3 regions of the Brevibacterium sp. FAM 27836 genome follow, and region 3 is predicted to be linked to each of the others. Evidence: predicted binding sites of a transcription regulator. Region 3 holds the regulator's gene; each other region holds the start of a gene.

Region 1 (2,264 bases), 1.6 Mb from region 3:
CGGAGAGGTTTGGCAAACCTGCGTGGAGTTTGCCGAGCCTTTCCACACTGGAACGGTTCTAGAAAAGGTGTCACTATATTCTTGTACAGGCGGAATCGATCCGCTTGAGAATCGCAAAGGAGTAACAGATGCACCTGAGCCCCGCCATGCAGAAGGTCCTCAACGAGCAGGTCACCCTCGAACTCGAGGCCTCGCTGGTCTACCTGCAGCTGTCGATTCAGCTCGACGACCTCGACCTCCCCGGAATGACTCGCTGGATGCGCGCCCAGTCCGAGGAAGAGCAGGTTCACGCCGCCAAGTTCACTCAGCACTGCCTCGACCGCGGATTCGCTCCTCAGATCGGCGATATCGCTGCTCCGAAGGTCTCCGGCTCGCAGCCGATCGACTTCTTCAAGGCCGCACTGGCCCATGAGGAGAAGGTCTCCGAATCCATCCGCAACCTCTACCGCACCGCTCAGGCCGAAACCGACCTCGACGTCCTGCCGCTGCTGCACTGGTTCATCGACGAGCAGGTCGAGGAGGAGTCGAGCATCTCCGAGATCATCGGCCGCCTCGAGCGCGTCGGCGAAGACGGCTCGGGCGTGCTGCGCATCGATTCCGAACTCGGATCGCGTCACCCCGACATCACCGCCGACGGCGAGTGATCAGAACTCACGACGGTTGAGCCCGCTGCGCCCGCAGTGACGAAGGGCGGTCGATTCCCAGTGAATCGGCCGCCCTTCGTCATCGTCGGAGACGAAACCAGAGCCCTCGGCTCGCTGGCCAGCGCACCGGAAGGAACGACTCCGCGAAGGACCGCCTCAGCGATGAGCACGGTGACGGCGGGCCGGTCACGCAGCACCCGAACCGGACTCGCAGAACTGTGAGTTTCATGAGTTCGGAATCATTTCAAAGTTGAGTGTGTTTGACTCAATAGAGCAACCGAACGAAAGGACGCACATGGCTACACGATTCGATCCCATCCGTGACCTCGACCGCTTCTTCTCCGAGGTCACTCGCACCCCGAACTCAACGACCCTGCCCATGGATCTCTACCGCGACGGCGAGGTCTTCATCGCCCGCATCGACATGCCCGGCGTCGACCCGAGCAGCATCGATGTCGATGTCGAGGACCGCACGCTCACGGTTCGCGCACGCCGCGAATCCGAGGTCGCGGACAAGGACGTGAAGTGGCTGACCCGGGAACGGACGAACGGCACCTACGCGCGCCAGCTCACGCTCGGCAACCGCGTGGCACTCGACCGCATCCGCGCCGACTACAGCGACGGCGTGCTCACCCTGACGATCCCCGTCGCCGAGGAGGCCCGCCCCCGGAAGATCACCGTGTCCCACACCTCCGCGTCCGGCAGCGCCGAGGTCGTCGAATCGACATCGACCGACGGCGGACCGGCCGCTGACACCGCGACCGGCGGCTCTGCCGACTGATCGACCGGCAGATCCGACACGGCGGGCCGCACCTCGGGTGCGGCCCGCCGTTCGTCGTTGTCGGACACTCCTGCCCTTCCAGACAGCACCGCGCTCATGACAGCTCGAGCAGGTAGGCCAGACACATGTACGGGACATCCACGGTGCCTGAGACCGGATGTTCGTCGCGGAAGTATCCGCGCAGATTCGTCTCCACCCGGGTGCGGGTCGCTTCGTTCGATCGCAGCCAATAGGAGCGGGTGCGAGCGAGGTCGACGATGCCGTCGACGTCGAGTGGGGTCGTGAACTCGACGAGCCGATCGGCGATGAGTTCGAGCCCAGCACCCGGCTGCGGACGATACTGCGGACGGTAGACGTCACCGGCATGCATGATCCGGCTCAGACGAAGCACCCAGTCGACGCGCACGTCGAGCTGGTTGATGAGGATGAGCAGCCTGCCGCCGGGCACGAGGATCCGAGCGATCTCGGCGGCCGCGGCCGCCTCGTCGAACCAATGCCAGGCCTGCGCGACGGTGACGAGGTCGACGCTGCCTGCTTCCAGTCCCGTCGCTTCGGCCGTACCGACCCGACTGGGTGCTCGATTGCTCTCGAGTGCCACCGTGTCGGGGTCGACGGCAGTGACCTCGCTTCCGCGTTCGAGCAGCTCTCGGCTGAGAATTCCCGTTCCCGCGCCGAGATCGCACACCCGCAGACCGGCCCAGCCGTGTGTCCGGCCGGTGAGGGCGAGATCGACAGCGGACCCGGGATAGCCGGGACGGACCTCCTCGTAGATCTCGGCCTGGGCACCGAAACCGCGCCCGTGTGAGGCCCGCGCCCGTGGTCGCACCATCGTGTCCGCC
Region 2 (2,264 bases), 1.5 Mb from region 3:
TGTAGCGGTTGGAGAGTTCGACGGCGGCCCGGACCGCCTCGTCGGTGTAGGTGACCTCGTGGAATTCGGCGTAGCGGTCCTTGAGTCCGTCGAGGATGGTCACGGCATCGGCGACGCTCGGTTCGCCCACGGTCACCGGCTGGAATCGGCGTTCGAGAGCTGAATCCTTCTCGATCGTGCGGTATTCCTTGAGCGTGGTCGCGCCGATCATGTGCAGATCGCCGCGCGCCAGTCGCGGTTTGAGGATGTTGCCGGCATCCATCGAATTCGCTTCGCCGTTGCCGCCGGCGCCGACGAGGGTGTGGAGTTCATCGACGAAGACGATCATGTCTCCGTCCTCGGCGATCTCATTCAGCGCCCCGGTCAGTCGTTCTTCGAAGTCGCCTCGGTAGCGGGTGCCCGCGAGCATTCCGGGCATGTCGAGGGAGATGATGCGTTTGCCGTGCAGCTGCTTGGGCACATCGCCGGAGTGGATGGCACGTGCGAGGCCTTCGGCGATCGCGGTCTTGCCGACGCCGGCCTCGCCGAGGAGGACGGGGTTGTTCTTCGTCCGGCGGGCGAGGATCTCAATGGTCTGTTCGATCTCGTGGGCACGGCCGATGACCGGGTCGAGGCGGCCTTCGGCGGCGAGCGCCGTGAGGTCGGTGCCGTACTTCTCCAGCACCGATCCCTGCCCGTCCTCACCGTCGGCTTCCTGACCGGGGTGCATGCCTGCGGCCTCGGCTGCTTCGGCTCCTGCCTGCAGGGCCGCCTGGGTGACTCCGGCCTGGGAGAGGATGCGGCCCGCAGGCATCTCCTGGTTGAGCACGAAGGCGAAGAAGATGTGCTCCGGGTCGATGTAGGTCGAGCCGAAGGCGCGGGCCACCTGGTAGGCGTCGAGCAGCGCCCGCTGGGCCGAACCGGTCAGCGTCGGTGTGGATTCCACCTCGGTGTCGGTACTCGCCGGAAGGCGCTCTTCGATGCTGTGAGCGATGGCCTCGGGGTCAGCACCTGCCTGCCGCACGGCGGAGATTCCCGGTTCGGAATCGACCATCGTGCGGAGGATGTGGAGTGCGTCGACCTCGGACTGTCCGTGCCTGCCGGCGAATTCGGCGGCGGCCTCGATGACTTCGTGGCTGCGCTTGCTCAGCAGGCGGTTGATGTCGACGGCTCGCCCGCGGCGGGCTCCGTTCTGTCCCTGGAGGAAGCGGGCGAGGAACTCGTCGAATGAGTCTCCACCCGAACCTGCGGGTCCGAAGAATGTGGCCAAAGCCGACCTCCTCTTTCAGAGTTGAGCGTATACGACTCAATCAACAGGAGATCCGCTGCAGTTATTCCCGCGCGAATCTGAGGTCGCCGTCACACGCCGCCACGGCCCCGATGAGGGGCTGGCGGCCGGGTGGAGCGGACGCGGTCGGACGGTCGGACGGTCGGACGGAGCGGCAGTCGCCTTCACCACGGAGCGGCAGCACAGCCTCAGACGCACTCAGCCTTTCGAGGGCCATCCATTGGGTTCGCAGCCCTGCAGACCTTTGGTCTGCTGCTGCATGAGCGGTGCGGCCTCCCCGGGGCCGGGACAGGACTCGTGACCATGGCCCAGTGCATGTCCGACCTCGTGATTGATGAGGTACTGCCGATACTGGACGATGTCATCGAACTCCTCGGTGGCCGCGACCCAGCGTTTGGCGTTGAGGATGACATTGGGTCCGTTGCGGCACGAGAGTTTGCCCAGGGTGCGCAGTGGCAGGCACATTTCGTCGACGGTGTCGGGGCTGGCGATGGAGATCATCGTGTCCTGCCCCTCGTCGACGAGTTCGATGGAGACATCGTCGATGTCCTGCCAGCCGCGCTCGTCCTGGAGGGTCCTGATGATGAAGTCGCCGGCTTCGTCGACGTCGATGGGCAGGTTGTCTTCGACGCGCAGTGCAACCTTGAAGGTCTTGCCTCCGTCGCGGTTGAGTCCGGTCTCTTCGGCCGGTCGATCCCATTTCCCGCTGCCGTGAGCGTCGATGTCGTCTTCGCTGACTCCTGCCGCGCCGGCGTCATCGACGTTCGCGGTTTCGGTCGGCGCAGGCGACTCCGTCGGGTCGTCGCTCGCCTGGCCGCTTGTCTGGTCACTCGGGCCGGGCGATGCCACGGCAGTCTCGGCTGCCTTCGGGGTCGGCCGGGTCTCCTCGTCTGCGGCGGGCGCACAACCGCTCAAACCGATGAGCAGCGAGACAGCGGCAAGGGAGGTCAGGGCGCGTAGGTGCGAGCGGGAGGCGAGGCGGTTTCGACTGAGCACG
Region 3 (2,264 bases):
CCGACAGCAGCGTTGCGCCCTTGCCCAGGTACCCGACGACGCCGGTGAATCCGACGAGGAAGCGAATGATCGCGCTCTGCGGACGACGCAGCTCCTCTTTCCATTTCCGTCGCTGACCATTGATACAGAACACGATGCCGATGATCGCAATCACGGCGCCGGCGGCCATGAGGATATACAGTCCGCCCGGCGCCTTCGCCACGGTCGTCGAAGCCTGTGAGCTCGACTTGCCCGAGTCCGCTCCCCCGCCGAAGACGAACTGCGCGAATGTCGCGGCGACCACCAGGTAGGCGATGGCGGAGCCGACCATGGTGAGGAAGCCGGTCCACTGCTTCCGGCCCTGCTTCTGCTGCGGATCCTTCGTTCCAGCGCCGCGCAGCGAGGCCGAACCGAAGAACGCATTGATCAGGCACCACAGCGCCATGAGCGCACAGCCGAGGAAGCAGATGATGATCAGCACCATGCCGAAGGGCTGCGAAGCGATCTGCCCGATGGCTCCCGCCTGATCGGCCTCGCCTCCGCCCTGGCCCAGTCCGATCGTCACAGCGGTCGCCCCGAGGATGGCGTGGACCAGTCCGTTGGCAATGAAACCCGCACGGGCGACTCTTTCGAACCACTGGCTGTCCGCGGCTTCCTGAGCCGCCGAGTCGGCACTGTCGGCGACCTGTCGAACCTTCTCTTTCTCGTTCACAGAAGTCAGTGTCGCACGATATCTGCACCAATCTGCGAAGTTGATAGTCACAATCAGGTGCACATTCGAAAGGCGGAGCGCGCACCCACAATAGGGTACGCGCTCCGCCTCGGCGTTCATGGCTGCCGTTCGCTATTGCGCCCCGACCCGACCTCGCCGTTCGGCTCAATCGTGCCGTTCAACTCAGCCGCGGCGGTACCGGTTGTACAGCACCAGGGCTCCTGGTTCCGGACGTCCCTGCGGGCGACGTCCCCGCGAGATCGAGACGACGTCTCCGCCCACGGTGCCGGCGGCGAAGACGCGTGCATCGCGTTCCTGCGCCGACCTGCGCGCCCGGACCTCGTCCTCGAGCTCCTCGTTGCGGCTCTTGAGCGCATCGACCTGGTTCTGCAGGTCGATGATCTTCTTGATCCCGACGAGGTTAACGCCTTCGTCCTGCGACAGCTGCTGGATCAGTCGCAGCTTGGCGATGTCCTTCCCGGAATAACGTCGGCCCCGGCCCGCAGTGCGTTCCGGAGTGACGAGACCCAGTCGGTCATACTGCCGCAGCGTCTGCGGGTGCATGCCCGCCAGATCCGCGGCCACCGAGATGACATACACCGCCGCACTCGATGAAATGTGCATTGTGATTCACCACCTCAGCTGGCCTTGGCTTTGTCCAGCAAGCCGGCGCGTGGATCCTCACCTTCGGTGGCGGCCTTGAAGGACTCGACCGCTTGTTTGGCTTCCTTGGACAGATTCTTCGGCACCACGATCTCGACTGTCGCCAGCAGATCGCCGGTGCCTTTCTTCGTCTTCACACCTTTGCCCCGCACGCGCAGGGTCCGTCCCGACGGTGTCCCCGGTGCGACCTTGACCTTGACGGGCGTTCCGCCCAGGGTCGGCACCTTGACCTCGGCGCCGAGGGCCGCCTCGTCGAAGCTGATCGGCAGCTCAATCCGCAGGTTGTCACCATCGCGGGTGAAGACCGGGTGCGGGCTTACGTGCACGGTGAGGATGACGTCACCGGGCTCGCCGCCGTTGGGGCTGGTCTTGCCCTTGCCGGCCAGGCGGATCTTCTGCCCGTCCTTGACCCCGATCGGTGTCCGCACGGTCAGCGGCTTCCCACCCGGCATGTTCAGCTTCACCGAGGCACCGTTGATCGCTTCGGTGAACGACAGCGTCGTACTCGACTTGATGTCGCCGCCCTTGAGCGGAGGCTGGTAGCCGCCGTAACCGCCACCGCCGAAACCTCCGCCGAATCCGCCGAGCAGATCCGCCAGGTCCGGGGGAACGTCTCCCCCACCGCCGTAGGTCGTGCGGGTCCTGGTGCGTCCGCCGCCTCCGAAGAGGTCGGAGAACACATCGTCGAATCCGCCGCCGGCAGCCCCGCCGGGTCCACCGGAACCGGCGCTGAACCTGGCACCGCCGCCCATGGCGCGGACCTGATCGTACTGGGCCCGGGATTCCTTGTCGGAGAGCACCTGGTGGGCCTGGCCGATCTCCTTGAACTTCTCTTCGGCCTTCTCATCACCGGGGTTGGCGTCCGGGTGATACTTGCGCGCGAGCTTGCGATAAGCCTTCTTGATCTCGG

The links. The regulator HspR, encoded in region 3, represses chaperone genes until heat shock. The targets are predictions, from matches to a motif close to AAGTTGAGTCNNNNNGACTCAACTT.
Region 1: the regulator HspR is predicted to act here: its motif matches at 892-916, upstream of ACSE4D_RS17695 (Hsp20/alpha crystallin family protein).
Region 2: the regulator HspR is predicted to act here: its motif matches at 1,268-1,292, upstream of ACSE4D_RS04325 (ATP-dependent Clp protease ATP-binding subunit).

The regions. Positions count from the first base shown of each region.
Region 1 covers NZ_CP195711.1:3,961,410-3,963,673, forward strand. Annotated here, with positions in the region: gene ACSE4D_RS17690 (ferritin) at 129-644, shown strand; gene ACSE4D_RS17695 (Hsp20/alpha crystallin family protein) at 940-1,425, shown strand; gene ACSE4D_RS17700 (class I SAM-dependent methyltransferase) at 1,520-2,254, opposite strand.
Region 2 covers NZ_CP195711.1:913,326-915,589, forward strand. Annotated here, with positions in the region: gene ACSE4D_RS04325 (ATP-dependent Clp protease ATP-binding subunit) at 1-1,249, opposite strand, end outside; gene ACSE4D_RS04330 (DUF3152 domain-containing protein) at 1,466-2,263, opposite strand.
Region 3 covers NZ_CP195711.1:2,370,552-2,372,815, reverse strand. Annotated here, with positions in the region: gene ACSE4D_RS10600 (DUF1206 domain-containing protein) at 1-691, opposite strand, end outside; gene ACSE4D_RS10595 (heat shock protein transcriptional repressor HspR) at 875-1,315, opposite strand; gene ACSE4D_RS10590 (DnaJ C-terminal domain-containing protein) at 1,330-2,264, opposite strand, start outside.